DNA from 3 places in the Pseudomonas sp. P39-UII1 genome. Region 2 is predicted to be linked to each of the others. Evidence: predicted binding sites of a transcription regulator. Region 2 holds the regulator's gene; each other region holds the start of a gene.
The links. The regulator sigma-54, encoded in region 2, starts transcription at its own class of promoters, with help from an activator protein. The targets are predictions, from matches to a motif close to ANTGGCATNNANNTTGCTNT.

Region 1 (9,988 bases), on a different contig from region 2:
ACCTCGTAGCAGCTCCCTTCTGGATAGCCGAACTGATGCCCCTCCAAGGTCAGCCAGTTGCTGTGCCCCGTGAAAAGGCATTGCCGATCCGCAAGTGACGCCAGGATGCTGGGCAGCTGGATAGACAACTTGTAGCGCCCTGGACAAAATGCCCGACGAATTCCTCTGTGGTCGATCAGCATGTGCTCGACCCCAATCGCCTCAAAATCTAGCTCAGCGCCTTGTTTCGGCCCGTAACTGACGCAGTGGCTTGAGTACTGTATCGCGAGCGTCACTACTTGCGAGCCTTGGGTGGAATGCTCTGGGATAACCACTTGAAGCGAGCCGGGACGCAGGTGAAGCAGGCTCCACGCAACTCCCGCTACATGAATCTCGCCGCGTGCCAAATGATCTTTCCACCTCTTGCCCTTCATCCTCAGCCCCATTAAAACTTTCAGTACGCAGGGTACTGGGGGCTATAGCCATTGCCAAAAACTGCTTAGTTAGCAATTACTTCCGGTGAAACACGGTGCAACAAGGGCAAAAAAAAACGCCCCCGGCCTTTCGACCGGGGGCGTTTTCATTCAGCCAGAACTAACTCAGCTGTTCTTGGCTTTCTTGGCAGCGCGGGTACGCTCGCTTTCGTCCAGGATCTTCTTGCGAAGACGGATGGACTTCGGCGTTACTTCGCACAGCTCGTCTTCCTGGATGTATTCCAGAGCCTGTTCCAGGGTAAAGCGAACAGGCGGAACCAGGGCGATGACTTCGTCTTTACCCGAAGCACGCATGTTGTCGAGCTTCTTACCCTTGGTAGGGTTGACGCCCAGGTCGTTGTCGCGGCTGTTCTGGCCGATGATCTGACCGTTGTAGATCTCTTGACCGTGCTCGACGAACAGCTTGCCACGCGCCTGCAGGGTTTCCAGCGAGTAGGTCAGCGCCTTGCCGGTTTCGACCGAAACCAGTACGCCGTTCTGACGGCCGGACATGTGGCCGGACTTCACTGCATCGTAGCGATCGAAGATCGAAGTCAGGATGCCTGCACCGTTGGTCAGGGTCAGGAACTGGTTACGGAAACCGATCAGACCACGAGCCGGGATGTTGTACTCCAGGCGTACACGGCCCTTGCCATCCGGGACCATGTTGGTCAGGTCGCCTTTACGCAGACCCATCTCTTCCATGACCTTGCCCTGCGAATCTTCAGGGATGTCGATGGTGACGTTTTCGAACGGTTCCTGCTTCACGCCGTCCACTTCACGGATGATCACTTCCGGACGACCCAGGGCCAATTCGAAGCCTTCGCGACGCATGGTTTCGATCAGTACCGAGAGGTGCAGCTCACCACGGCCCGAGACCTTGAACTTGTCTGGGGAGTCGGTTTCTTCAACACGCAGGGCTACGTTGTACAGCAGCTCTTTGTCCAGACGGTCCTTGATGTTACGGCTGGTGACGAACTTGCCTTCCTTGCCGCAGAACGGCGAGTCGTTGACCTGGAAGGTCATCGAAACGGTAGGCTCGTCAACGGTCAGCGGCTTCATTGCCTCAACGGCAGTCGGGTCGCACAGGGTGTCGGAGATGAACAGCTCGTCGAAACCGCTGATGCAGACGATGTCGCCCGCCTGGGCTTCTTCGACATCCACGCGGTGCAGGCCGTGGTGGCCCATCAGCTTGAGGATACGGCCGTTACGCTTCTTGCCGTCAGCGTCGATGGCGACAACCGGGGTGTTCGGCTTGATGCGACCACGGGCAATACGGCCAACACCGATAACACCCAGGAAGCTGTTGTAGTCCAGTGCGGAGATCTGCATCTGGAACGGGCCGTCACGGTCAACAGCTGGCGCTGGAACGTGGTCGATGACCGCCTGGTACAGGGCAGTCATGTCTTCGCCCATTGCGGTGTGGTCCAGACCGGCAATGCCGTTCAGGGCCGAGGCGTAGACGACTTTGAAGTCCAGCTGTTCGTCGGTGGCACCGAGGTTGTCGAACAGGTCGAAGATCTGGTCCAGAACCCAGTCAGGACGCGCGCCCGGACGGTCGACCTTGTTGATCACGACGATCGGCTTCAGGCCAGCTTCGAAAGCCTTCTTGGTCACGAAGCGGGTTTGCGGCATCGGGCCGTCCTGGGCGTCGACCAGCAGCAGCACGGAGTCGACCATCGACATTACACGCTCAACCTCGCCACCGAAGTCGGCGTGGCCGGGGGTGTCGACGATGTTGATGTGGTAGCCGTTCCAGTTGATGGCGGTGTTTTTCGCCAGAATGGTAATGCCGCGCTCTTTTTCCTGGTCGTTGGAGTCCATCACGCGCTCGTCGTTGAGCTCGTTACGCTCCAGAGTGCCGGACTGGCGCAGGAGTTTGTCGACCAGGGTGGTTTTACCATGGTCAACGTGGGCGATGATGGCGATGTTACGCAGATTTTCGATCACAACTGTATCTCGATCAGAGGATTCGGTTGCCGCCAGTCTAGGCGGCCAATATGAAGGTAAAAGGCTCAGCGGGCCCGGCGGTCGGGAGGGCGATGGCGGATGCTGCCGCCATACAGCCCTGGCGTCTTATGTCGGACGATAAACACGCACATTGGCATGTCCCTCACTGAGCAGGTGGTGTGCGTGCAAACGGCTCATCACACCCTTGTCGCAATACAGCAAGTACTGGCGGGTTTCATCCAGCTGCTTGAACTTGCTGTTGATCGCGTAAAACGGCATCACCTGGACTTCCACGCCGTCGATTACCAGGGGTTGGTCTTCCTGGGCATCGGGGTGACGGATGTCGATGACGATCTGGCCTGGCAGCGCTTCGCGTACTTCCTCGACCTCGATGTCCTTGCCCAGCTCGTCGATCACGTGGTCGATCGAGATGAACTTGGCACGCTCGAGAGCACGCTCCAGCACGGCCATGTCGAATTGCTTTTCTTCATGCTCCATGCGGTGACGCTTGGCGTGAGTGGTCGGGTTTACCGAGATCACACCGCAGTATTCAGGCATGTGCTTGGCGAAATCGGCGGTGCCGATTTCGGTGGCCTGGTCAATGATGTCCTGCTTGTGGCTGGCCAGCAACGGGCGCAGCACCAGCTTGTCGGTGGCCGAATCGATGATCGACAGGTTCGGCAGCGTCTGGCTCGACACCTGGGAGATCGCTTCGCCGGTCACCAGCGCGTCGATTTGCAGACGGTCGGCCATGTGCGCCGCACCGCGCAGCATCATGCGCTTGAGGGTCACGCCCATGTAGCTGTTGTCGACCTTGTTGAGGATCTCGCCGACCACTTCTTCGAACGGCACGCTGATGAACAGCACGCGCTGGCTGCTGCCGTACTTTTTCCACAGGTAGTGGGCCACTTCCATCACGCCCAGCTCGTGGGCACGGCCGCCGAGGTTGAAGAAGCAGAAGTGGGTCATCAGGCCGCGGCGCATCATCTGGTAGGCGGCCACGGTGGAGTCGAAGCCACCGGACATCAACACCAGGGTCTGCTCCAGGGCGCCCAGCGGATAGCCGCCAATGCCCTGGTGCTGGTTATGGATCACGTACAGGCGCTGGTTGCGGATTTCGATGCGCACCAGCACTTGCGGGTTCTTCAGCTCGATGCCGGCGGCGCCGCACTGCTGACGCAGCTGGCTGCCGACGTAGCGGTCGACATCCATCGAGGTGAAGTCGTGATGGCCGCCGCGCTTGCAGCGTACGGCGAAGTGCTTGCCGGCCAGCAGGTGGCCGAAATGGTGCTTGCACTTGGCGACGATGTCGTCGAAGTCGCCCAGCGGGTATTCCTCGACCTGCAGGAAATGGGTAATACCCGGCGTGCAGGCGAGGCGCTCGATCATCTCGCGCTGGACCTTCTCGTCCTCGACGCGGGTGACCACTTCGAGATTGTCCCAGACACCATCGACCGCGAGCTCAGGATCGAGGTCCTTGAGCACGTTGCGGATGTTCTTGCTGAGCTGGCGGATGAAGCGCTTGCGCACCGGCCGGCTCTTGATGGTGATTTCTGGGAAGACTTTGACGATAAGTTTCATTGGTTAACAGCGCGCGCAGGGCCTGCCGAAAATGAGGGGCGCGAATTATATCGGAAATTGCTCAGGATTTGACCAACTTTTGTACAGAAGGTTGGATTTTATGTTTGCCCGCTCCGGCCTCATCGCCGGCAAGCCGGCTCCCACAGGGCATGGCGTAGGTCTTGAGGCATGTGGTGACCTTCTGGCACCCGGCTTGCCGGCGATGAGGCCCTTTAAGGAAGCACAAAAACCCGCTAACGCACCGCATTGGTGCGCACGCGCCAAAATCCGCATCTTAAGAGTGCATTTTTTGCCAGCCCTACACCGCTCGATGCCCGCAAACGCCCCTTTTTATCCCGCGCTCGCCATTTTCGGGCACTGGCATGCAATTTGCTCCCTTGTGAGGCAGGTAAGCTTGGCCGACTATCCGCGCCCGGCAACACCCTTTTTGCAGGGCAGCGGCCAACTGCGCCCTAGACCATCCGGAGGACAACATGTCGAAGTCGGTTCAACTCATCAAAGATCATGACGTCAAGTGGATTGATCTGCGTTTCACGGACACCAAAGGCATTCAGCATCACGTGACCATGCCAGCGCGTGATGGCCTGGACGAAGACTTCTTCGAAGTCGGCAAGATGTTCGACGGCTCCTCCATCGCTGGCTGGAAAGGCATCGAAGCCTCCGACATGATCCTGATGCCGGTCGACGACACCGCCGTACTGGACCCGTTCACCGAAGAGCCGACCCTGATCATCACCTGCGACATCGTCGACCCGTCGAGCATGCAGGGCTACGACCGTGACCCACGCGGCATCGCCAAGCGCGCCGAAGAGTACCTGAAGAGCACCGGCATCGGTGACACCGTATTCGCCGGCCCAGAGCCAGAGTTCTTCATCTTCGACGAAGTGAAGTTCCAGTCGGACATCTCCGGCTCGATGTTCAAGATCTTCTCCGAGCAAGGCTCGTGGATGACTGGCGCTGACGTAGAAGGCGGCAACAAAGGCCACCGTCCGGGCGTTAAAGGTGGCTACTTCCCGGTTCCGCCGTTCGACCACGACCACGAAATCCGTACTGCCATGTGCAACGCACTGGAAGAAATGGGCCAGACCGTTGAAGTTCACCACCACGAAGTGGCGACTGCCGGCCAGAACGAAATCGGCGTCAAGTTCAACACCCTGGTGAAGAAAGCTGACGAAGTGCAGGCCCTGAAATACGTCGTGCACAACGTTGCCGACGCTTACGGCCGTACCGCCACCTTCATGCCGAAGCCACTGTACGGCGATAACGGCTCGGGCATGCACGTGCACATGTCGATCTGGAAAGACGGCAAGAACACCTTCTCGGGTGAAGGCTATGCCGGCCTGTCCGACACCGCCCTGTACTTCATCGGCGGCATCATCAAGCACGGTAAGGCCCTGAACGGCTTCACCAACCCGTCGACCAACTCCTACAAGCGTCTGGTCCCAGGCTTCGAAGCCCCGGTAATGCTGGCCTACTCGGCACGCAACCGTTCCGCCTCGATCCGTATTCCTTATGTCGGCAGCCCGAAAGCGCGCCGTATCGAAGCGCGTTTCCCGGACCCATCGGCCAACCCGTACCTGGCTTTCGCGGCCCTGCTGATGGCTGGCCTCGACGGTATCCAGAACAAGATCCACCCAGGCGATGCTGCCGACAAGAACCTGTACGATCTGCCGCCGGAAGAGGCCAAAGACATCCCGCAAGTGTGCGGCAGCCTGAAAGAAGCTCTGGAAGAGCTGGATAAAGGCCGTGCGTTCCTGACCAAGGGCGGCGTGTTCTCCGATGACTTCATCGATGCCTTCATCGAGCTGAAGTCGGAAGAAGAGATCAAGGTCCGCACCTTCGTGCACCCGCTGGAATACGAGCTGTACTACAGCTGCTGATCTAATCGGCGCCTGGCGTCGATGAAATCACCGGAAACGGCCTTCTTCTGAAGGCCGTTTTTGTTTTTGCGATCGTCCGAATCGGACGCGTCCTACAAGCAGAATGCGTCACCCAACCCACAATCAGGTCTCCATGCATAAGGAGATCACCATGCAACGCACCACCATCGCGCTCGTCATCACATTCGGCCTTCTTGGCTGCCAGGCATCATCACCTTCCGAACCAGACTTTCAGCCCTTGCTGACCAGTATCGAGCAGCGCCTGGACCTTGCCACCTCGGTCGCGGCGCATAAATGGGACAACCGCATGCCCGTGGAAGCCCCCGAACGGGAGCGACAGGTGCTGTCGGGCGTCCAGGAGATGGCACCCGACTACGACCTGAGCCCCGAGCGCGCCGCTGCGTTTTTCGCTGACCAGATCGAAGCCAACAAGCTCATCCAGTACACCCTTCTCGACCGCTGGGCAGTGCTTGGGCAACGACCGCCCGCTGCACCGCTCGACCTCGCCAATCAGATTCGGCCCCGCCTGGACAAACTCCAGGCGACGCTACTGTTCGAACTGGCCCGCTTTGACCAGCAGCATAATCAGGGCTGTACGCAAAAACTCGCTCACGCCTTGGCGCGACGCACCAACGACCCTCTACGCCACCAGGCGCTGGTGCGCGCCACCACGCAACTGTGTGTCGAACGCTAGCCGCGCAGATGCTCTATATTGGTGCATAACGCCCTCAATCCCGCCGCTAATCATCCCAAAACAGGTCACGTGAAACGGTAAATCAGCAGATTCTGATCCGAATAAGCGCAATAACAGGTCTTTATCAAGGAATCCCGCTTCTTTTCGGAGCCTTGGTTTGTTTCTTGCATTTTCCAGGCATCAGCGGATCCATAGCGCGCTCGTCCTTGGCCCGACCAAGGACCAGCCAGCGCCAAAAGAGGTCAACGACACCTTATGACCATCAGCGATGCACAGCACCGTCTGCTTCTGGACAACCTGACCACCGCCACGCTCCTGCTCAACGCCGAGCTGCGCCTGGAGTACATGAACCCGGCTGCGGAAATGCTACTGGCGGTGAGTGGGCAGCGTAGCCATGGGCAATTCATCAGTGAGCTGTTCACTGAATCGACCGAAGCGCTCAATTCGCTGCGCCAGGCCGTCGAACACGCACACCCGTTCACCAAGCGCGAAGCGCAGCTCACGTCGTTGACTGGGCAGACCATCACCGTCGACTACGCCGTGACGCCGATCCTGCACCAAGGCAATACCTTGCTGCTGCTCGAGGTGCACCCGCGCGACCGCCTGCTGCGCATCACCAAGGAAGAGGCCCAGCTGAGCAAGCAGGAAACCACCAAGATGCTGGTGCGCGGCCTGGCCCACGAGATCAAGAACCCGCTCGGCGGCATCCGTGGCGCTGCACAATTGCTGGCCCGCGAACTGCCCGAAGACGGGCTGCGCGACTACACCAATGTGATCATCGAAGAGGCCGACCGCCTGCGTAACCTGGTCGACCGTATGCTCGGCTCGAACAAGCTGCCGTCGCTGGCCATGACCAACATTCACGAAGTGCTGGAGCGGGTCTGCAGCCTGGTCGACGCCGAAAGCCAAGGCTGCATCACGTTGGTGCGCGATTACGACCCGAGCCTGCCGGACGTGCTGATCGACCGCGAGCAGATGATCCAGGCGGTGCTGAATATCGTGCGCAACGCCATGCAGGCGATCAGCTCGCAGAACGAGCTGCGCCTGGGCCGTATCACACTGCGCAGCCGGGCGATGCGCCAGTTCACCATCGGCCACGTGCGCCACCGCCTGGTGGCCCGGGTCGAGATCATCGACAACGGCCCAGGCATTCCCAGTGAACTGCAGGACACCCTCTTCTATCCCATGGTCAGTGGCCGCCCGGACGGTACCGGGCTGGGCCTGGCCATTACCCAGAACATCATCAGCCAGCACCAGGGCCTGATCGAGTGTGAAAGCCACGCCGGGCACACTGCCTTCTCGATCTTCCTGCCCCTGGAACAAGGAGCCACCGCCTAATGAGCCGAAGTGAAACCGTTTGGATCGTCGATGATGATCGCTCCATCCGCTGGGTCCTGGAAAAAGCCCTGCAACAGGAAGGCATGACCACCCAGAGCTTCGACAGCGCCGATGGCGTGATGGGCCGCCTGGCTCGGCAGCAGCCGGACGTGATCATTTCCGACATCCGTATGCCCGGTGCCAGTGGCCTCGACCTGCTGGCGCAGATTCGCGAGCAGCACCCGCGCCTGCCGGTCATCATCATGACTGCCCATTCCGACCTGGACAGCGCGGTGGCGTCGTACCAGGGCGGTGCGTTCGAGTACCTGCCGAAACCGTTCGACGTCGATGAAGCGGTGTCGCTGGTCAAGCGCGCCAACCAGCATTCCCAGGAACAACAAGGCCTCGACGTGCCCCAGGCGCTGGCCCGCACGCCGGAAATCATCGGTGAAGCACCGGCGATGCAGGAGGTGTTCCGCGCCATCGGTCGCTTGAGCCACTCCAACATTACCGTGCTGATCAATGGCGAATCGGGTACCGGCAAGGAACTGGTCGCCCACGCCCTGCACCGCCACAGCCCGCGTGCGGCATCGCCGTTCATTGCCTTGAACATGGCGGCCATCCCGAAAGACCTGATGGAGTCGGAGCTGTTCGGCCACGAGAAAGGGGCGTTCACTGGCGCAGCCAACCTGCGCCGCGGCCGCTTCGAGCAGGCCGATGGCGGCACGCTGTTCCTCGACGAAATCGGCGACATGCCGGCCGACACCCAGACTCGCCTGCTGCGGGTACTGGCCGATGGCGAGTTCTATCGCGTGGGCGGCCATGTGCCGGTGAAGGTCGATGTGCGAATCATCGCCGCCACGCACCAGAACCTCGAACTGCTGGTACAAGCCGGCAAGTTCCGTGAGGACTTGTTCCACCGCCTCAACGTGATTCGCATCCATATTCCGCGCCTGGCCGACCGTCGCGAGGACATCCCTGCCCTCGCCCGCCACTTCCTCGGCCGCGCCGCGCAGGAGCTGGCCGTCGAGCCGAAACTGCTCAAGCCGGAAACCGAAGAATTCATCCGCAACTTGCCTTGGCCCGGCAACGTTCGCCAGCTGGAGAACACCTGCCGCTGGATTACCGTGATGGCCTCCAGCCGCGAAGTGCTGATCGGCGACCTGCCACCGGAACTGCTCAACCTGCCGCAGGACGCTGCACCAGTGACCAACTGGGAGCAAGCCCTGCGCCAGTGGGCCGACCAGGCCTTGGCCCGCGGGCAGTCGAACCTGCTCGACAGCGCGGTACCCAGCTTTGAACGGATCATGATCGAGACGGCGCTCAAGCACACGGCCGGGCGTCGCCGTGATGCGGCTGTGCTGCTTGGCTGGGGGCGCAATACCCTGACGCGCAAGATCAAGGAACTGGGGATGAACGTGGATGGTGGAGATGACGATGAGGGCGATGACCACTGACGCCTCGTCATTCAGATAGACCTCTGGGGCCGCTATGCGGCCCCAGCCGTTTCAGGCGCATGCACCGAAGCTGTGCCCTCTGCACCGCCCCAAGGCACAAATCCCCTCTAAAACCGGCCAAATCCCCCTCAAAGGCCAGTATTCACAGGCCTGGAAAAAATGGCACGCCCCCTGCAATAGCTAGTACATACCCAGTTTCGGGGGCCCTGGTACAGGCAGGCCGGGTGAACCCCTCTTTTATATGCAGTTGCTCCAGCTTTCGGGGACCTCGGTACAGGCAGGCCGGGACATCCCCTCTTTTACACGCAGTCGCTCCCGCTTTTGGGGGACCCTGGTACAGGCAGGCCGGGAAATCCCCTCTTTTATTCGTGCAGCCTCACCTGCACCCGCCAACGCCCAGCGTCCTCTGCACCGGCCCATTCGCCCTGCAGAGGGCGCGCAGCCACCACGGTCAGCAGCAACCCTTCCTTGCTCTTCTGCACGCGCCAGCTCACCGGCTTGCCCTGCAGGCTCAACTGCCCGCGTTGGGCTTTGCCCTCGGCCTGGAACAGTACGGCGACGGTCCCCTCGACATTCTCGCCATGCAGCTTCGGCTCGTCGTCGAACCACAGGTCCAACCCATCCTGCACCACCTCCACCTGCTCGAGCATGCGCTCT
Region 2 (9,988 bases):
TCCCGCATGTCCTCGGGCATGTCGCGTACCTCGCAAGCCTTGCCGGCGGCCTGACCATCACGAATGAACGCCAGCAACAGCGACAGGCCGACACTCGACGACTTTTCGACAGCCGAGCAATCGAGCACCAGGCGAGGCTCGCCAGAGGCGTCGATCAGCGCCTTGCCCTGCTTGCGCAAGGCCGGGCCGCTGCGGTAGTCCAGCACGCCGGCCAGGCGCATCACGCCCGGCTCGGCCATGCTTACGCCAGCCTCACTCATTTCACTTCCTTGTCCGGCGAGCTGTCGGCGGTCTGCTTGGCCTTGGCCACTTCACCCGCCCAACCGTCGATGGTCTTGTCCAGGTTGTTGCCGTTACGCTGCATGGCATCGGCGAACTGGTCACGGAACAGCTTGCCGATGTTGATGCCATTGACGATGACGTTACGCACCTTCCACTCGCCACCGAGGTTTTCCAGGGTGTACTGCACCGGGTACACGGCGCCGTTGTTGCCGGTCACCTTCATGCCGACGCTGGCGCGCTTGCCGTCATCGGCCTTGGCCGGGTCGACCACGATGCCCTGGTTGTTGTACTCGAGCAGGGCGTTGCCATAGAACTGCATCAGGCTGCGCTTGAAGTTTTCCTGGAAGCGCTGCATCTGCTCAGGCGTGGCCTTGCGCGAGTACTTGACGGTCATGATGCTCTTGGAGATGCCGTCGGCGTCCACCACCGGCCCAAGGATGCGGTTGAGGGCATCGTAGAACGCCTGTGGGTTGGACTTGTACTGTTCCTTGTTGGCCTTCAGGTCACCCAGCAGTTCGTTGGTCGTGCTCTGCACCACGTCATGGGGCGATTGCGCAGCCATCGTCAACAGGGGAAAGGCCGCCAGCAGGACCAGCAAGCCACGTCGCAGGATCGAAATCATGGAAACTCCTTAATTAGCCGGTTGCGCTTCTTTCGGTTCCTTGCCAACGGTGTTGAGCAGGAACTTGCCAATCAGATCTTCCAGCACCAGCGCCGACTGGGTGTCATGGATGGTCGCGCCATCCTTGAGCACCTGGTCTTCACCGCCCACGCTGATGCCGATGTACTTCTCGCCAAGCAAGCCGGCGGTCAGGATCGAGGCAGTGGAATCGGTCGGCAGGTTGTCGACCTTGCTGTCCAGCTGCAGCGTCACCCGACCGGTGTAGGAATCACGGTCCAGATCGATGGCGGTGACCTTGCCGATGGTCACACCGGCCATGGTCACTTTAGCTCTGACCGTCAAACCGGCGATATTGTCGAAGTACGCATAAACTTTATAGGTATCGCTGCTCGGGCTGGCAGACAGCCCGCTGACACGCAGGGCCAGCAGCAGCAACGCCAGGATCCCGGCCAGGAGGAACAGGCCGACACCGATTTCCAGGGTGCGGTTTTGCATCAGAAATCTCCAAACATCAAGGCGGTCAGAATAAAGTCCAGACCTAGAACTGCCAACGAGGCATAGACCACGGTCTTGGTGGTGGCACGGCTGATCCCCTCTGAGGTGGGCTCGCAGTCATACCCCTGGAATACGGCGATCCAGGTGGTGACGAAGGCGAACACCAGGCTCTTGACCAGCCCGTTGAGCACGTCGTCGGTAAAGGAAACGCTGTTCTGCATGTTGGCCCAGAACGAGCCTTCGTAGACGCCCAGCCAGTCCACCGCGACCCACGAGCCACCCCAGATGCCGACCACGCTGAAAATCAGTGCCAGCAGCGGCAACGAAATGAAACCGGCCCACAGGCGCGGCGCGACGATGTACTTGAGCGGGTCGACCCCGATCATCTCAAGGCTCGACAGCTGCTCGGTGGACTTCATGTTGCCGATTTCGGCAGTCAGGGCCGAACCTGCGCGGCCGGCGAACAGCAGCGCGGTGACCACCGGGCCGAGCTCGCGCAGCAGGGTCAGGGCAACCATCTGCCCGACCGCCTGTTCGGAGCCGTACTTGGCCAGGATGCTGTAGCCCTGCAGCGCCAGCACCATGCCGATGAACACCCCGGATACGGTGACGATCGCCAGCGACAGCACACCCACCGAATACAGCTGCTTGGTCAGCAGCTGGAAGCCACCGCCAATACCGCCGCGACCGACCAGCGCATGGAACAGGAACAGGCACGAGCGCCCGAGCACCGCCAGCACATCGATCGCCGAGCGACCGAACAGCCGGACACGTTCGAGTAAGGATTTTCTGCGCATCAACGCGCCCCCAGCAGATCGGCGCGGTAGTCTGGCGCAGGAAAGTGGAATGGCACCGGGCCGTCCGGGTCGCCCTTCATGAACTGGCGAATGCGCGGATTGTCCGAGCCCATCAGTTCGTCAGGCGTACCCTGCCCCAGCACCTGGCCGTCACCCACCACGTAGATGTAGTCGGCGATGCTGGCGGTTTCAGCCAGGTCGTGGGAGACGACGATACTGGTGATGCCCAACGCATCGTTGAGCAGGCGGATCAAGCGCACCAGAACGCCCATGGCGATCGGGTCCTGGCCGACGAACGGCTCGTCATACATGAGGATCTGCGGGTCCAGCGCAATCGCCCGGGCCAGCGCCACGCGGCGTTTCATGCCGCCGGACAGCTCGTCGGGCATCAGGTCGATGGCACCACGCAGGCCCACGGCCTGCAGTTTCATCAGCACGATGTCGCGGATCATTTCATCCGACAGCTGGGTGTGCACGCGCAGCGGGAACGCCACGTTCTCGAACACATCGAGGTCGGTGAACAGTGCGCCGCTCTGGAACAGCACGCCCATCTGCTTGCGCGCGTCGAACAGGTCGCTGCGCGACAGGCTCGGCAGGTTCTGCCCGGCCACCCACACCTCGCCGCTCGACGGACGCAGCTGCGCGCCCATCAGGCGCAACAGCGTGGTCTTGCCGCAACCCGACGGCCCCATGATGCCAGTGACCTTGCCTCGCGGGATACGTATGTCGACGTTGCTGAAAATGCTGCGCGAACCGCGCTTGAAGGTGACGCCCTTCAACTCGACCGCGTAGGCGCTATCCACACTCATCTAGACTCCTTGCTAGTGCAGCCTCGTCCTAGTTGACGCCGGCCCTCATCTTGAAGGCACACACGCCCCTGGCGGGCCGAATAGCGGCGAACTATAGCACCGCTGGCAGTGCCGCCCCAAGGGCATGGCAGCAGTCGTTCAGGCCAACGACAGGCTTTGATGACATTTCCCAGGGCAATCGAAAAGATGAGGCTTTCTTCCATTGCGGCTATAATCGCCGCCTTTTCATCAGGCATCGTTATTCGACATGAGCCAATCGAGTGAGCTGATCCAGTCCGCCCAGCGCACCCTGCGCCTGGAGATCGAGGCCGTTCAAGGCTTGACGGCCAGTATCGACGCCAACTTCGTCAAGGCCTGCGAGCTGATTCTGGCAAGCAAGGGCCGGGTCGTGGTGGTCGGCATGGGCAAGTCGGGCCACATCGGCAACAAGATTGCCGCCACGCTGGCCAGCACCGGCACGCCTGCGTTTTTCGTGCACCCGGCCGAGGCCAGCCACGGCGACATGGGCATGATCACCCGTGACGACGTGATTCTTGCCCTGTCCAACTCGGGCAGCACGGCCGAGATCATCACCTTGCTGCCGCTGATCAAACGCCTCGGCATTCAGTTGATCAGCCTGACCGGCAACCCGGATTCGCCGCTGGCCCAGGCTGCCGAAGTCAATCTTGACGCCCGCGTCGCCCAGGAAGCCTGCCCGCTGAACCTGGCACCCACCTCATCGACCACCGCGGCCCTGGTACTGGGCGACGCCCTGGCCATTGCGCTGCTGGAAGCCCGCGGCTTCACTGCCGAAGACTTCGCTTTCTCGCACCCTGGCGGCGCCCTCGGCCGTCGCCTGCTGCTGAAGGTGGAGAACGTCATGCACGCCGGCGACGAACTGCCGCAGGTAGTGCGCGGAACACTGCTCAAGGACGCGCTGCTGGAAATGTCCCGCAAAGGTTTGGGCATGACCGTGGTCCTTGAAGCAGACGGCAAGCTGGCCGGTATTTTCACTGACGGCGACCTGCGCCGCAGCCTGGATCGCAACATCGACATGCACACCACCCTCATCGATCAGGTGATGACCGTGCACGGCAAGACAGCCCGCGCCGAGATGCTCGCCGCCGAGGCGCTGAAAATCATGGAAGACCACAAGATCAATGCACTGGTGGTCGTGGACCACGACGATCGCCCCACCGGGGCGCTTAACATGCACGACCTGCTGCGCGCCGGGGTGATGTAAATGAGGACGACGCACATGAGCCAGGAATTGATGCAACGCGGCAAAGCCATCAAGCTCGCCGTATTCGATGTCGACGGCGTACTGACCGACGGTCGCCTGTACTTCCTTGAGGACGGCAGCGAGTTCAAGACCTTCAACACACTCGACGGCCAAGGCATCAAGATGCTCATGGCCTCGGGCGTGACCACCGCAATCATCAGCGGGCGCAAGACCCCCGTCGTTGAGCGCCGCGCCAAAAACCTTGGCATCCCGCACCTGTTTCAGGGCCGCGAGGACAAATTGGTGGTGCTCGACGGCCTGCTGGCCGAACTGGGCCTAAGCTATGAGCAGGTCGCTTATCTCGGTGACGACTTGCCCGACCTGCCGGTGATTCGCCGGGTGGGCCTGGGCATGGCGGTGGCCAGCGCCGCGCCTTTCGTCCGCCAGCACGCCCATGGCGTGACCCAGGCGCGCGGCGGTGAAGGTGCCGCGCGTGAATTCTGTGAACTGATCATGCAGGCCCAGGGCACCCTGGACGCTGCCAACGCCAACTATCTGTAAGGCTGCCCATGCTCAGCAAGAAAGTCCGCAATATCGTGCTGCTCGGGGCCATCGCCGCCCTGCTGGTGGCGGTCGGCTACTGGAATGTCAGCCCCGAGAGCTTCCTCGACCAGCCCGTGGCCCAGGTCGACGAAAGCGCCATCGACTACTACGCGATCAACGCCCACAGTGTGCAGTTCCTGCCCGATGGCAAGCTGCAATACGAAATGACTGCCGACAAGGTCGAACACCTCAAGGCCACCGAGGTCACACTGGTGACCACGCCCGACCTGCACATGTACCGCGGCACCGAATACCCCTGGCACGTGCAGAGCGTGCGCGCCGAGGTCAACCCGGATGGCACCGAGGTCGAACTGATCGACAACGTTCGCGTGGCGCGCACCGACGAAAAACAGCGTGAAACCATCATTACCAGCTCGCGCATGACCGTATTCCCACAGAAGCAATATGCGCAGACCGAGCAAGCCGTTAGAATCGACGGCGCCGGTGGTACAACCACGGGCAAGGGAATGAAAGCGTATTTGAAAGAAGGCAGGATGGACCTGCTCTCTAACGTAAGAGGACAGTATGAGGCTCGTTAAAACCCTCCCCCTTTTGCTCAGCCTGAGCGCAGCACTGGGAAGCGCGAGCGCCTTCGCCCTGCCGACCGACCGTGACCAGCCTATCCGCATCCAGGCCGACAACGCGCACCTGGACGACAAGCAAGGCGTGGCCACCTATACCGGTGACGTGATCATCACCCAAGGTTCGATGATGATCAAAGGCAACACCGTGACCATGACCCGCGCCGCCAACGGCGACATCGACGTGGTGACCTCGGTGGGCAACCTGGCCTACTTCGAGCAACAGCAGAGCGCCGCCAAGCCCGACAAGATGAAAGGCTGGGCCGTGACCATCCAGTACCAGGCACAGAAAGACACGGTGATCCTTACCGACCGTGCCAAGGTCGAGAACGAAGGCAACACCACCGAAGGCGAGAAGATCGTCTACAACACCAAGTCCCAGGTGGCGACCGCCGGTCGTGGCGGCAATGTCACTGCACCGCGTCAGCGCATCGACATGGTGATCCAGCCGAAGAAGAAGGCCGAGTAAATGGCAACCCTCAAAGCCCAGCACCTGGCCAAGAGCTACAAAGGGCGGCAAGTCGTGCGCGACGTCAGCCTTTCGATCGACAGCGGCCAGATCGTCGGCCTGCTCGGCCCCAACGGCGCCGGCAAGACCACCTGCTTCTACATGATCGTCGGCCTGGTCCAGGCCGACCAGGGCCGCGTTCTCATCGACAACCTGGATGTCAGCCACCAGCCCATGCACGGTCGCGCACGCGCCGGCATCGGCTATCTGCCGCAGGAAGCCTCGATCTTCCGCAAGCTGTCGGTGGCCGACAACATCATGGCCATCCTCGAGACCCGCAAGGAGCTCGACCGTGACGGCCGCCGCAAAGAGCTGGAAAGCCTGTTGCAGGAATTTCACATCAGCCACATCCGCGACAACCTCGGGATGAGCCTGTCCGGTGGCGAACGCCGCCGTGTCGAGATTGCCCGCGCCCTGGCGACCGCACCAAAGTTCATCCTGCTGGACGAACCTTTCGCCGGTGTCGACCCGATTTCGGTAGGCGACATCAAGCAGATCATCCACCACCTCAAGGCCAAAGGTATCGGGGTACTGATCACTGACCACAACGTCCGTGAAACCCTGGATATCTGCGAAACCGCCTACATCGTCAACGATGGCCAACTGATCGCAGAAGGCGACGCAGAGACCATCCTGGCCAACGAGCTGGTCAAGGAGGTTTACCTGGGGCACGAGTTCCGACTCTGATCTCCAGGCCGTGCCCGGAGCACTGCTTTGCGGCTTGACAGGGTTTAAGTTGTTACAGTGCTCTAGGCAAACGCTACAATTTAAGGCATAAAACTTGCTTGAATTTGGTGCTTCGGCGCCCTCGTGTAGTGGATGGCGCATGCGCGCCGGCGAACAAGGTATTAAGCCCCTGCCATGAAACCATCGCTCGTCCTAAAAATGGGCCAGCAACTGACGATGACACCGCAGTTGCAACAGGCCATCCGCCTACTTCAGCTCTCTACCCTGGACCTTCAGCAGGAAATCCAGGAAGCGCTGGAGTCCAATCCGATGCTCGAACGTCAGGAAGACGGCGACGACTTCGACAACAGCGACCCGATGGCGGACAACGCCGAGAACAAACCGGCCGCCGAAGTCCAGGACAACAGCTTCCAGGAAAGCACCGCGAGTGCCGAAAACCTGGAAGACGGTGAGTGGAACGAGCGAATCCCCAATGAGCTTCCGGTCGACACGGCCTGGGAAGACATCTACCAGACCAGCGCCAGCAGCCTGCCCAGCAACGATGACGACGAATGGGACTTCACCACCCGCACGTCGGCCGGCGAGAGCCTGCAAAGCCACCTGCTATGGCAGCTGAACCTGGCACCGATGTCCGATACCGACCGCCTGATCGCGGTTACCCTGATCGACAGCATCAACGGCCAGGGCTACCTGGAAGACACCCTCGAGGAAATCTGCGTCGGCTTCGATCCAGAGCTGGATATCGAACTCGACGAAGTGGAAGCGGTGCTGCATCGCATCCAGCAGTTCGAACCTGCCGGCATCGCGGCGCGCAACCTCGGCGAATGCCTGCTGCTGCAACTGCGCCAGCTGCCGGCCAGCACACCCTGGATGGCCGAGGCCAAGCGCCTGGTCACCGACTTCATCGACTTACTGGGTGGCCGCGACTACAGCCAGCTGATGCGGCGCATGAAGCTCAAGGAAGATGAACTGCGCCAGGTCATCGAGCTGGTGCAGAGCCTCAACCCGCGGCCTGGCTCGCAGATCGAGTCCAGCGAACCGGAATACGTGGTGCCCGATGTCATCGTGCGCAAGGACAGCGACCGCTGGCTGGTCGAACTGAACCAGGAGGCGATCCCGCGCCTGCGCGTCAACCCGCAGTACGCAGGCTTCGTGCGCCGCGCCGACACCAGCGCCGACAACACGTTCATGCGCAACCAGTTGCAGGAGGCGCGCTGGTTCATCAAGAGCCTGCAGAGCCGCAACGAGACGCTGATGAAGGTGGCCACGCAGATCGTCGAGCATCAACGCGGCTTTCTTGATCACGGTGACGAGGCGATGAAGCCCCTGGTGCTGCACGACATCGCCGAGGCGGTGGGCATGCACGAGTCGACCATTTCGCGGGTGACCACGCAGAAGTTCATGCACACGCCCCGCGGGATCTACGAACTGAAATACTTTTTCTCGAGCCACGTCAGCACCTCCGAAGGCGGAGAATGCTCGTCTACGGCGATCCGCGCGATCATCAAGAAACTGGTTGCGGCGGAAAATCAGAAAAAGCCATTGAGTGACAGCAAGATCGCTGGTTTACTGGAGGCACAAGGCATCCAGGTAGCCCGTCGCACCGTCGCCAAGTACCGCGAGTCCCTCGGCATAGCACCGTCGAGCGAGCGCAAGCGATTGATGTAGCGCCTGAGATGTGCCACAGCGTTTGTGGGGCAGGTGCAAGACCTGCCTCTTTATGCACGGGCAACAAAGGAGAAGCTGTATGCAAGTCAATATCAGTGGACAGCATGTAGAAGTCACCCAGCCGCTGCGCGATTACGTGCTTGAAAAGCTCGCCCGGGTGGAGAGTCACTTCGACAAGATCACCAACGTGCAGGTCATCATGAAGGTCGAGAAGCTGCAGCAGAAGGTCGAGGCGACCTTGCAGATTCCTGGCGGTGAAGTGGTTGCCAACGCCGAAGACCAAGACATGTATGCAGCGATCGACGCCCTGGCCGACAAGCTCGACCGCCAACTGAAAAAACACAAGGAAAAACAGCAAAGCCTGCTGCAAGGTGCAGCTGCCCGCTGATCCCCCTCATCCATGATCCGACTTGAAACCATCCTGACCCCCGGCCGTTCCCTCGTGAACGTGCCGGGCGGCAGCAAGAAGCGCGCCCTTGAAATGGTCGCCACCCTGATTGCCAAGCAAGTACCCGAGCTGGCGATGCAAGACGTCTTCGACAAGCTCATCGCTCGTGAAAAGCTCGGCTCCACCGGTTTCGGCAATGGCATCGCCATTCCCCATTGCCGGATCCAGGGATGCACTGCCCCTGTCAGCGCCCTGTTGCACCTGGACGCCCCGATCGACTACGACGCCATCGATGGTGCTCCGGTCGACCTGCTGTTCGTCCTGCTGGTGCCAGAGGCGGCCACTGACGCCCATCTCGAATTGCTGCGCCAGATTGCCAGCATGTTGGATCGCAAGGAGGTTCGCGATCGCCTGCGTGGCGCCGCCAGCAGCGAGGCCCTGTACCAGGTTGTCCTGGACGTACAGAACGAGCACTGAACATGCGCCTGATCATCGTCAGCGGCCGGTCCGGCTCCGGCAAGAGCACCGCCCTCGATGTACTGGAAGACAACGGCTTTTATTGCATCGATAACCTGCCCGCCGGCTTGCTGCCGCAGTTGGCGGAAAACGCACTGATCAATACCGAGCTGCTGCAGCCCAAAGTGGCGGTGTCAATCGACGCGCGCAACCTGCCAAGCCACTTGTCGCGCTTCCCCGAACTGCTCGCGGAAGCCCGTGGCCGTCATATCCAGTGCGATGTGCTATTCCTGGATGCCGACGAAGACACGCTGCTCAAGCGTTTCTCCGAAACCCGTCGCCGCCACCCGCTGACCAACGCCGACCGCTCGCTTGCTGAAGCGATACGCGTTGAAAGCGAACTACTGGGGCCGATCTCCGACCTTGCTGACCTGAAGATCGACACCACCAGCCTGAACCTCTATCAACTGCGCGACTCGATCAAGCTACGCCTGCTCAACCAGCCCGAGCCCGGCACCGCATTTCTGGTCGAGTCGTTCGGCTTCAAGCGTGGCATGCCGGTCGATGCCGACCTGGTGTTCGATGTACGCTGCCTGCCCAACCCGTATTGGAAGCCCGAGTTGCGCGAGCATTCCGGGCTGGAGCAGCCGGTCATCGACTACCTGGCCGCACAGCCGGATGTCGAGGAAATGTTCACGGACATTTCCACCTACCTGCTCAAGTGGCTGCCCCGCTTCGCCGCCAGCAATCGCGCCTACGTCACCATCGCCATTGGCTGCACGGGTGGCCACCACCGGTCGGTGTACATCACCGAACGCCTCGGTCAGTTGCTGCAACAGTCTCTGAAAAACGTCCAGGTCCGCCACCGCGACCTCTAGCCCACAGGATCCG
Region 3 (9,988 bases), on a different contig from region 2:
ATTCATAGTGGTCGACCACATGCTGCATCTGCGCTTCCAGCTCGGCAGCCAGGCCCAGGCTGTCGTCCAGGACCACTTGTTTGAGGTAGTCCAGGCCGCCCTCCAGGCCTTCACGCCACACCGACGTACGCTGCAGCTTGTCGGCGGTGCGGATGTAGAACATCAGCACCCGGTCGATCAGGCGCACCAGGGTTTCGTCATCCAGGTCCGTGGCGAACAGCTCGGCATGCCGTGGGCGCATGCCGCCGTTGCCGCACACGTACAGGTTCCAGCCCTTCTCGGTGGCGATCACGCCGATGTCCTTGCTCTGCGCCTCGGCGCACTCGCGGGTGCAGCCAGAGACCGCGAACTTGAGCTTGTGCGGGCTACGCAGGCCCTTGTAGCGGTCCTCCAGGCGCAGCGCCATGGCCACGCTGTCCTGCACGCCGTAGCGGCACCAGGTGCTGCCCACACAGGATTTCACCGTGCGGGTCGACTTGCCGTAGGCGTGGCCAGTCTCGAAGCCAGCTTCGATCAATTCGCCCCAGATCAACGGCAGTTCGTGAAGCTGGGCGCCGAACAGGTCGATGCGCTGGCCGCCGGTGATCTTGGTGTAGAGGTCGTATTTTTTAGCCACCTGGCCGATCACGATGAGCTTGTCGGGGGTGATTTCGCCACCTGGTATGCGCGGCACGACCGAGTAGGTGCCGTTTTTCTGCATGTTGGCCATGAAGGTGTCGTTGGTGTCCTGCAGCGGCACCAGCGCCGGGTCCATGATCGGCTGGTTCCAGCACGAAGCGAGAATGTTGCCCACCGCCGGCTTGCAGATGTCGCAACCGACGTGGCCCTTGCCATGGCGTGCGAGCAGGTCACTGAAGCTGCGGATGCCGCCGACGCGCACCAGCCCGTAGAGCTCCTGGCGGGTGTAGGCGAAGTGCTCGCACAGGCTTTTGTCCACGGTCACACCACGGGCAGTCAGTTCATGCTCGAAGACCTGCTTGAGCAACGCCGCGCAGCCGCCGCAGCCAGTGGCCGCCTTGGTGCAGCCCTTGACTGCCGCAAGGTCGCCGCAACCGCTGTCGATTGCCGCGCATACCGCGCCCTTGCTGACGTTGTGGCACGAGCAGATGGTCGCGCTGTCGGGCAGCGCATCAGCGCCCAGGGCTGGCGCACCGCCGCTTTGCGGCAAGATCAGCGCCGCAGGGTCGGCCGGCAGGGCGATGCCGTTCTGGGCGTATTGCAGCAGGGTGTCGTAGTAACTGTTGTCGCCCACCAGCACTGCGCCGAGCACGTGCTTGCCGCTGGCATCCACCACCAATCGGCGATAGGACGCGTTGGCCTCGTCGATGAAGCGGTAGCTGCGTGCGCCCGGTGTGGTGCCGTGGGCATCGCCGATGGAGCCGACATCGACGCCCAGCAGCTTGAGCTTGGTCGACATGTCGGCGCCGGTGAATTCGCCAGCCGCCTCGCCCAGCAGCAGCGCTGCCAGGTTGCGCGCCATGCTGTAGCCCGGCGCGACGAGGCCGAACACACTGCCGTTCCACGACGCACACTCACCGATGGCGAAGATGCGCGGGTCGCTGGTGCGGCAGTGGTTGTCGATCACCACACCCCCGCGCGCGGCAATTTCCAGCCCGCAGGCACGGCCGAGGGCATCCTGTGGGCGGATGCCGGCGGAAAAAACGATCAGGTCGGTTTCCAGGTGCTCGCCGCCATCGAAGTTCATGCGATAGCGGTAGGCCTCGCCGGCGCTGATCGACTGGGTGGCACGCGACAGGTGCACGCCGACACCCAGGGCTTCGATCTGGGCCTTGAGCGCTGCGCCACCCTCGCCGTCCAGCTGCACCGGCATCAGCCGCGGGGCGAATTCCACCACGTGCGCTTCGAGGCCCAGCGACTTGAGCGCGTTGGCAGCTTCGAGGCCCAGCAGGCCGCCGCCGACCACTACACCCCGGGTCGCATCGGCGGCAGCGCTGCGAATTGCATCGAGATCGTCGAGGGTGCGGTAGACCAGCCGGGCATTGCCGCTGGAGCCTTCGATCGGCGGCACGAAGGGATACGAACCGGTGGCCAGGACCAACTGGTCGTAGCCGTAGCGCCCCTCTGCGGTGACCACTTCGCGGCGCTCGCGGTCAATCTCCAGCACGGCTTCACCCAGGTGCAGGTGCACGCCGTTATCGCCATAGAAACCTTGCCCACACAGGGCCAGGGTTTCGGCACAGCTGCCGCCGAAGTACTCCGACAGGTGCACGCGGTCGTAGGCACGTTGGCGCTCCTCGCCGAACACATGCAGCTCGAAGCGCGCCAGCGCGCCGCGTTCTACCAATTGCTCGACGCAATGGTGGCCGACCATGCCGTTGCCGACGATGACCAGTCGCTCCCGTTGCCCGCTGCTCGCTGTTGCCTTCATAAGCCGATCCTCGATCAAAAAAAAAGCGCCTGGAGCCGAAGCTCCAGGCGCCTTTGCCTGTATTCATCACGGAGTGCCCCTGGGTTGATCGCCGTTGATCAGTGGGGCTTGTTGTGCTGTAGATAAAGCAGGGAATGTGCCAGTTGTGTTGGCTGGGCTGGCCCCTCGCGGGCCAGCCCGCCCCTGCACGGTTGGAGCGGGCTTGTGGGCGACAGGGCCCACCCAGTCAATGCACATTCACGGTGCAACGCTCCCCATCCTGGAGCACTTCAGTACACATCACGACGGTACCGCCCGGCCTTGCTCAAGCTGTCCATGTAGGCATCCGCATCCACCCGGCCATGCTCGGCAATGATTTCACGCAGCGCCGCATCCACATCCCTGGCCATGTGCTGGGCATCACCGCAGACGTAGAAGTACGCCCCCGCCTCCAGCCACTGCCACACCTGCGCGCCCTGCTCGCGCAGGCGTTGCTGCACGTAGATTTTCTCGGCCTGATCCCGGGAAAACGCCGTGTCCAGGCGCAGGTGGCCGCTGGCCTGCCAGGCCTGCAATTGCGCCTGGTAATAAAAGTCGGTGGCGGCGTACTGCTCGCCAAAGAACAACCAGTTGGCGCCTTTGGCACCGCGCACTTCGCGCTCTTCGAGGAAGGCGCGAAACGGCGCTACCCCTGTGCCGGGGCCGACCATGATCACCGGCACGGTGTCGTCCTCGGGGAGTCGAAAGTGCTTCGACACCTGCGGGAAAATCGCCACTTTGACGGCCTGCCCGCGGTCGGCGAGAAAACTTGAGCAAACACCTTTGCGCTCGCCATAGCGCACGGTCGAAACGGTCAGGTGCACCTGATCAGGGTGCGCCAACGGGCTGGAACTGATCGAATAGAGCCGCGGCTGCAACGGCTTGAGCAGGTCAAGCCAGGTGGCCAGCGGCAGGTCCTGGGGGAATGCCTGCAGAACATCGATCAATTGCCGGCCCCAGAGCCAGTCCTGCAATTCGCTTTTGCATTCGGGCCGCAACAGGCGCTGCAGGTCGGCGGCTTGTTGGCTGAACCGCTGTAATTGCTGCGGGGTGACCTTGGCGATTTCCAGATGCGATTCCATCGCTTCGGCCAAGGGCATGACCGGCTGGCCTTTGAGCTGCACCTGGGCCTGACCATCGAGCTGCATCACAGCCAGCAGTTCCTCGACCAGCGCCGGGCAGTTGCGTGGCCACACACCCAGCGCATCGCCGGCGGCATAGGTGAAGCCACTGCCGGCAAGGTCGAACACCAACTGGCGGGTTTCCTTGCTGGCGCCCGGGCCATTGAGCAGGCGGTTCTCCAGCAAGGTGGCGGACCACGGTTGCTGCTTGCTGTAGCTCGCATCGGCTTCGCTCACCGGCAACGGCGCAGCGGCACTGCCCAGCGCTGGCAACAACGCGTCGAGCCAGGTGGCGAAGGCCTCATCGAAGTCGGGCTCGCAGTCGACCCGCGGCAGCAAGCAACGCGCCCCCAGCTCGGCCAGGCGCTGGTCGAGCTTGCGGCCAAACCCGCAGAATTGACCGTAGCTGGAGTCGCCCAGGGCCAGCACGGTATAGGGCACTTCGGCGCAATGAACGCCCTCTTCGCCTTGCAGCGCCTGCCAGAACGCCGTGGCGCTGTCCGGTGCATCGCCATCGCCGAAGGTGCTGGCGATCAGCACCACACTGGCGGCGCCGCGCAACTGCCGCGGGCTCACCGCCTCCATGCAACTGAGCTGTACCTCCAGGCCGGCATTGCGCAAATGCGCAGCGCAGCGTTGGGCCAGTGCCTCGCCGTTACCGGTCTGCGAGGCCCACAGCACTTGGTGACGCGGTACCTCGGCGGGCGCTGCCGGTTGCGCGAACAGCCCGGCCAGCAGACCGTCGACGAACAAGCGTCGCGCCGCCGCCAGCGGTGCACTGGCCGGCAAGCTGGGCACGCCCTCGGCACGGGCCTGGTCGAGGCCGAGCAGAAAACCCTGCAGGTAATGACGCTCCTCTTCGGCCAGCACGGGGGCTGGCAGGGTATCCAGGCCGAGAAGACGAGAAAGGGTCGCGGTGGGCATGCGGGCAGGCTCCGGTATTGGCGTGGCGCCAGTCAGGTCGAGGGCTTCGATGCGTTCGCCAGCAACCCGCTCCAGGGCTACGGCGCAGTGCTTGAACGCGGGTTGCAGCGACAGCGGGTCCACCGCATCACAGGTGACGGCGTTGATTGCCAGCTGCTCGCCGACCACATCGTTCCAGTGGAACGGCGCGAAACAATTGCCGGGCATGACCCGGTCGCTGACCCGCGCTGGCAGCACGGCCTGGCCACGGCGGGAACGGATAGCCACCTGGTCCTTGTCGTGGATACCCAGCCGGGCGGCATCCTCGGGGTGGATTTCGACAAAGGGGCCGGGCTCCAGTTTGTTCAGCGCCGGCACCTTGCCGGTCTTGGTCAGGGTGTGCCATTGGTGCTGTACCCGGCCGGTGTTGAGCACCAGCGGGTAGTCGGCGTCTGGCAGCTCTGGCGCGGGGAGCCAGGGCCGGGCGAAGAAACGCGCCTTGCCGCTGGCGGTTGGAAACACCACGCTGGCGGGGTCGCCGTTTTCGACATAACGCAGTGGGCTGCGGTCATCCACCCGGCCGGGGGCGCAGGGCCATTGGCGCGGCTTGTCGCGCAGGGCCTGATAGCTGATACCACGCAGGTCGTAGCCGGTGGCCGGGTTGTAGAAGCGGCGGATTTCGTTGTACACCGCTTCGGCGTCGGAGTAATCGAACGCCTCGGCATAGCCCATGGCGCAGGCGACCCTGGCGATGATCTGCCAGTCCGGCAGGCTCTCACCCGGCGCTTGCACCGCACGGGGCATCAAGGTGAGGTTGCGCTCGCTGTTGATCATCACGCCCTCGCCTTCGGCCCACAGCGCGGCGGGCAGCAGGATGTCGGCGTAGCGGTTGGTTTCGGTATCGAGGAAGGCGTCCTGGGTGATCACCAGCTCAGCGTGGCGCAGGCCGTCGATCACCTGCTGGCGATTCGCGACGCTGGCCACCGGGTTGCTGCAGATGATCCAGCAGGCTTTCACGTCACCCGCCTTCATCTGCTCGAACAGCGCCACTGTGCCTTCGCCGCCTTCTGCGCGCAGGCTACCGGGAGCCATGCCCCACTGCGCCTCGACGAAGCTGCGGTCGCCTGCGACCAACGCCGAGCGCTGGCCGGGCAGGCCCGGCCCCATGTAACCCATTTCGCGCCCGCCCATGGCATTGGGCTGGCCTGTGAGCGAAAACGGCCCGCTGCCGGGCCGGCAGATGGCGCCGGTGGCCAGGTGCAGGTTGCACAGCGCGTTGCTGTGCCAGGTGCCATGCACGCTCTGGTTCAAGCCCATGGTCCAGCAGCTCATCCACTGCCCGGCAGTGCCGATCAGCTCGGCAGCTTGGCGGATGTCGGCTTCCGAGAGCCCGGTGATGGCCGCCACGCGGTCCGGCGTGTAGTCGTCGAGGAACGTGGGCAGCTCATCCCAGCCCTCGGTGTGGCGGGCGATGAATTCGGGGTGGGTCTGGCCGTTGCGGTGCAGCAGGTGCAGCAGGCCGTTGAGCAGGGCCAGGTCGCTACCGGGGCGCACCTGCAGGAACAGGTCGGCCTTGTCGGCGGTGGCGGTGCGGCGCGGGTCGACGACGATCAACTTTGCCCCGGCTTTGACGCGGTCCAGCAGGCGCAGGAAGAGGATCGGGTGGCAGTCGGCCATGTTCGCACCGATCACCAGGAATACGTCCGCGCGCTCGAAGTCCTGGTAGCTGCCAGGCGGGCCGTCGGCGCCGAGGGACAGTTTGTAGCCGCTGCCAGCACTGGCCATGCACAGGCGCGAGTTGGATTCGATATGGCGGGTACGAATAAAGCCTTTGGCCAGCTTGTTGGCCAGGTATTGGGCTTCCAGCGACATCTGCCCGGAGACATACAGTGCCACGGCATCCGGGCCATGCTGGTCGATGATGCCGCGCAGCCGCTCGGCGGCTTGGGCGATAGCCTGGTCCAGGCTGCTGCGTGCCGGTTCGTGGTCGCGTTGCTGGCGCACAAATGCACGTTCCATACGCCCGGCGGCGGTCAGCGGAATGTGTGCGGTAAGGCCCTTGGTGCACAGCCGGCCGAAGTTGCTCGGGTGCTGCTTGTCGCCGCTGACCTTGCTGACCTTGCCGTCGGCCACGCTCATGACGATGCCACAGCCGACGCCGCAATACGGGCAGACGCTGCGGACTTCAGTACGGGTCATGGGCGGGTCTCCTGAAGCAAACGCAAAAGGCGCCGGCTGCCCCGGCTTGCTTGGCAAGCGGGGGCAACACGGCGCCTTTGTCGTGAAAAGTTGAAGGCGGTCGACGTTGACGGCCTTGGGTAGAGGTGTGTCAGCAATTGTTGGGCCAGCTGGCAATCTGAGCGGAGCAAGCCGCTCCAACAGGGGCTGTGTGGTTGCTGCAGGGCCGAGGGTGTGTCGGGAACAGGCCGCGCAGCAGCCCCAAAACGGTGACCAACGCACCATCAGGTGGCAGCCATGACGCTCATGGCGCTATGCTGAAAGCTTTCCGCCGCAGAGCTACTTCGCCCCCACTATGTCCCAGGTGATCCTCAAGACCCCCGCTCAACTCGACCTGATGCGCAACGCCGGCCGTTTACTGGCCCAGGTGTTCGCCGACCTCGACAGTTTCATCCGCCCCGGCGTGACCACGATGCAGATCAACGACCGCGCCGAGGCGTTCATCGTCAGCACCCTCAAGGCACGCCCGGCGAGCAAGGGCCAGTACGGCTTCCCCTACGCGCTCAATACCTCGGTGGACCATGTGGTCTGCCACGGCATGCCCAAGGCGGATGAAGTGCTGAAGGAAGGTTCGATCATCAACGTCGACATCACCCTGGAACAAGGCGGCTACATCGCCGACTCGTCGAAGATGTACAGCGTCGGTGAGGTGAGCGACGATGCCCGCAAGTTGGTCGAGACCACCTACGATGCGCTGTGGAAAGGCATCGAACAGGTGCGCCCAGGGGCAACGCTTGGCGACATCGGCCATGCCATCCAGCTACACGCCGAGGCTGCCGGCTACAGCGTGGTACGCGAGTACTGTGGGCATGGTATCGGCCAGCAGATGCATGAAGGGCCCGAGGTGCTGCATTTCGGCCAGCGCGGCATGGGCATGAAGCTCAAGCCCGGGATGGTGTTTACCATCGAGCCGATGATCAACCAAGGTGGGCGAAGCACGCGGACGCTGAAGGACGGCTGGACAGTGATTACCCGCGACCACACGTTGTCGGCGCAGTGGGAGCATACCGTGGCAGTGACAGAAGATGGGGTTGAGGTGCTGACGTTGCGGCAGGAAGAGCGCAATCGCTGATGCGGGCGTAGAAACAAAAAAAGCGACCCTAAGGTCGCTTTTTTTGTAACTTCCGGGTGTTCAGTGGGCCCTGGAAGTTGAATATGGCGCAGCGGACGGGACTCGAACCCGCGACCCCCGGCGTGACAGGCCGGTATTCTAACCGACTGAACTACCGCTGCGCTATTTCATCGAGTGGTGGGTGATGACGGGATCGAACCGCCGACCCTCTGCTTGTAAGGCAGATGCTCTCCCGGCTGAGCTAATCACCCTTCGTCTCGGTGAGGCGCGCATTCTACGGAGGAACCGACACCTTGGCAAGTGCTTGGCCTGTTTTTTTTCACAGCCCGGCAAGACCCAAAATGCACAAACAAAAAAAGCGACCCTAAGGTCGCTTTCTCTGTTACTTCCGGGTGTTCAGTAGGCCCTGGAAGTTGAATATGGCGCAGCGGACGGGACTCGAACCCGCGACCCCCGGCGTGACAGGCCGGTATTCTAACCGACTGAACTACCGCTGCGCTATACATCGAGTGGTGGGTGATGACGGGATCGAACCGCCGACCCTCTGCTTGTAAGGCAGATGCTCTCCCGGCTGAGCTAATCACCCTTCGTCTCGGTGTGGCGCGCATTCTACGGAGGGAGTGCCACCCTGGCAAGCACATTTTTCAACTTTTCTAAAAAAAATTCCCAGGCCTTTCAAAGACCTAGCGTAATCAGCCGTTTCCTGCCGCTTTACCGCTGCTGGCCCTGTGACAGGGCTGGCCTGGAACGGCCGCTCGGAGAATAATGCCCCCCTTATGCATTAAGGAGAGACTCACCCTCATGTGGTTCAAGAACCTGCTGTCCTACCGCCTCACCCAGGAAGTGCCGTTCGAGGCTGAAGCACTGGAAGCCGCCCTGGCCAGCAAGCCGGCCCGCCCCTGCGCCAGCCAGGAGCTGACCACCTATGGTTTCGTCGCGCCGTTCGGCAAAGGCGAAGACGCTCCCCTGGTGCATGTCAGCGGTGAATTCCTGCTGATTGCCGCACGCAAGGAAGAACGCATCCTGCCAAGCAGCGTCGTCAACGATGCGGTTAAAGAGAAAGTCGAAGAGATCGAGACCGAGCAGATGCGCAAGGTCTATAAAAAGGAACGCGACCAGATCAAGGACGAGATCATCCAGGCGTTCTTGCCGCGTGCGTTCATCCGCCGCTCGATGATCTTCGCGGCCATCGCCCCGCGCCTGGGCATGATCCTGGTCAACTCGGCCAGCGCCAAGCGTGCCGAAGACCTGCTGTCGACCCTGCGCGAAGTGATGGGCTCGCTGCCGGTGCGCCCGGCCACCGTGAAAATCGCGCCGGTCGCGACCATGACCGACTGGGTCAAGTCGCAACAGGCCGCTGAAGGCTTCTATGTACTGGACGAATGCGAACTGCGCGACACCGCAGAAGACGGCGGCATCGTGCGCTGCAAGCGCCAGGACCTGACCGGCGAGGAAATCCAGCTGCACCTGAGCACCGGCAAGGTGGTGACCCAGCTTGCCCTGGCCTGGCAGGACAAACTGTCGTTCGTGCTGGACGACAAGATGGTCATCAAGCGCCTGAAGTTCGAGGAACTGCTGCAGGAGCAGGCCGAACAGGATGGTGGTGATGAAGCCGCGCAGCAGTTCGATGCCAGCTTCCTGCTGATGATGATGACTTTCACCGAATTCCTGCCGGTGCTGTTCGAAGCACTGGGTGGGGAAGAGATTCCGCAAGGGGTCTGAGCAGGATGATCGACCGGTGCTGGCCTTGAAGTATGCTGCGCCAGCACCGGCCTTTCGCGGGCAAGCCTGCGAAGAGTCCATCGAAAATCACACCTATAAGTACAAGGACTTGCCCATGCGTGCCCTCGCCGCCTTCAGCCGCTTCGTCGGCAACACCTTCGCCCTGTGGGTGCTGGTGTTCGCCTGCCTGGCCTTCCTGCAACCGCAATGGTTCATCGCGCTCAAGGTTGCCATCGTGCCGCTGCTGGGCCTGGTGATGTTCGGCATGGGCCTGACCCTCAAACTCGACGACTTCGCCGCCCTCGCCCGCCAGCCCTGGCGCGTGGCGCTCGGGGTGGTCGCGCACTTCGTGATCATGCCCGGCATGGCCTGGCTGCTCTGCCAGTTGTTCCAGCTGCCAGCGGAAATCGCCGTGGGCGTGATCCTGGTCGGCTGTTGCCCGAGCGGCACGGCATCGAACGTGATGGTGTGGCTGTCCAAGGGCGACCTGGCGCTGGCAGTGGCGATCGCTGCGGTGACCACCCT

Region 1: the regulator sigma-54 is predicted to act here: its motif matches at 4,340-4,359, upstream of glnA (type I glutamate--ammonia ligase).
Region 3: the regulator sigma-54 is predicted to act here: its motif matches at 2,514-2,533, upstream of nirB (nitrite reductase large subunit NirB).

Annotation. Positions count from the first base shown of each region.
Region 1 covers NZ_JBDFPP010000009.1:62,892-72,879, forward strand. The annotation lists gene ABEH27_RS13745 (hypothetical protein) at 1-413, opposite strand, end outside; gene typA (translational GTPase TypA) at 579-2,402, opposite strand; gene thiI (tRNA uracil 4-sulfurtransferase ThiI) at 2,529-3,983, opposite strand; gene glnA (type I glutamate--ammonia ligase) at 4,457-5,863, shown strand; gene ABEH27_RS13765 (chorismate mutase) at 6,015-6,557, shown strand; gene glnL (nitrogen regulation protein NR(II)) at 6,813-7,895, shown strand; gene ntrC (nitrogen regulation protein NR(I)) at 7,895-9,331, shown strand; gene ABEH27_RS13780 (hypothetical protein) at 9,694-9,988, opposite strand, start outside.
Region 2 covers NZ_JBDFPP010000001.1:420,808-430,795, forward strand. The annotation lists gene ABEH27_RS01995 (STAS domain-containing protein) at 1-260, opposite strand, end outside; gene ABEH27_RS02000 (ABC transporter substrate-binding protein) at 257-904, opposite strand; gene mlaD (outer membrane lipid asymmetry maintenance protein MlaD) at 914-1,399, opposite strand; gene mlaE (lipid asymmetry maintenance ABC transporter permease subunit MlaE) at 1,399-2,196, opposite strand; gene ABEH27_RS02015 (ATP-binding cassette domain-containing protein) at 2,196-3,005, opposite strand; gene ABEH27_RS02020 (KpsF/GutQ family sugar-phosphate isomerase) at 3,253-4,227, shown strand; gene ABEH27_RS02025 (HAD family hydrolase) at 4,243-4,767, shown strand; gene lptC (LPS export ABC transporter periplasmic protein LptC) at 4,776-5,348, shown strand; gene lptA (lipopolysaccharide transport periplasmic protein LptA) at 5,335-5,859, shown strand; gene lptB (LPS export ABC transporter ATP-binding protein) at 5,860-6,585, shown strand; gene ABEH27_RS02045 (RNA polymerase factor sigma-54) at 6,760-8,253, shown strand; gene raiA (ribosome-associated translation inhibitor RaiA) at 8,333-8,641, shown strand; gene ptsN (PTS IIA-like nitrogen regulatory protein PtsN) at 8,654-9,118, shown strand; gene rapZ (RNase adapter RapZ) at 9,121-9,975, shown strand.
Region 3 covers NZ_JBDFPP010000027.1:9,318-19,305, forward strand. The annotation lists gene nirB (nitrite reductase large subunit NirB) at 1-2,389, opposite strand, end outside; gene ABEH27_RS22835 (bifunctional nitrate reductase/sulfite reductase flavoprotein subunit alpha) at 2,659-6,630, opposite strand; gene map (type I methionyl aminopeptidase) at 6,965-7,741, shown strand; tRNA gene ABEH27_RS22845 (tRNA-Asp) at 7,826-7,902, opposite strand; tRNA gene ABEH27_RS22850 (tRNA-Val) at 7,917-7,992, opposite strand; tRNA gene ABEH27_RS22855 (tRNA-Asp) at 8,162-8,238, opposite strand; tRNA gene ABEH27_RS22860 (tRNA-Val) at 8,252-8,327, opposite strand; gene rdgC (recombination-associated protein RdgC) at 8,543-9,463, shown strand; gene ABEH27_RS22870 (bile acid:sodium symporter family protein) at 9,579-9,988, shown strand, end outside.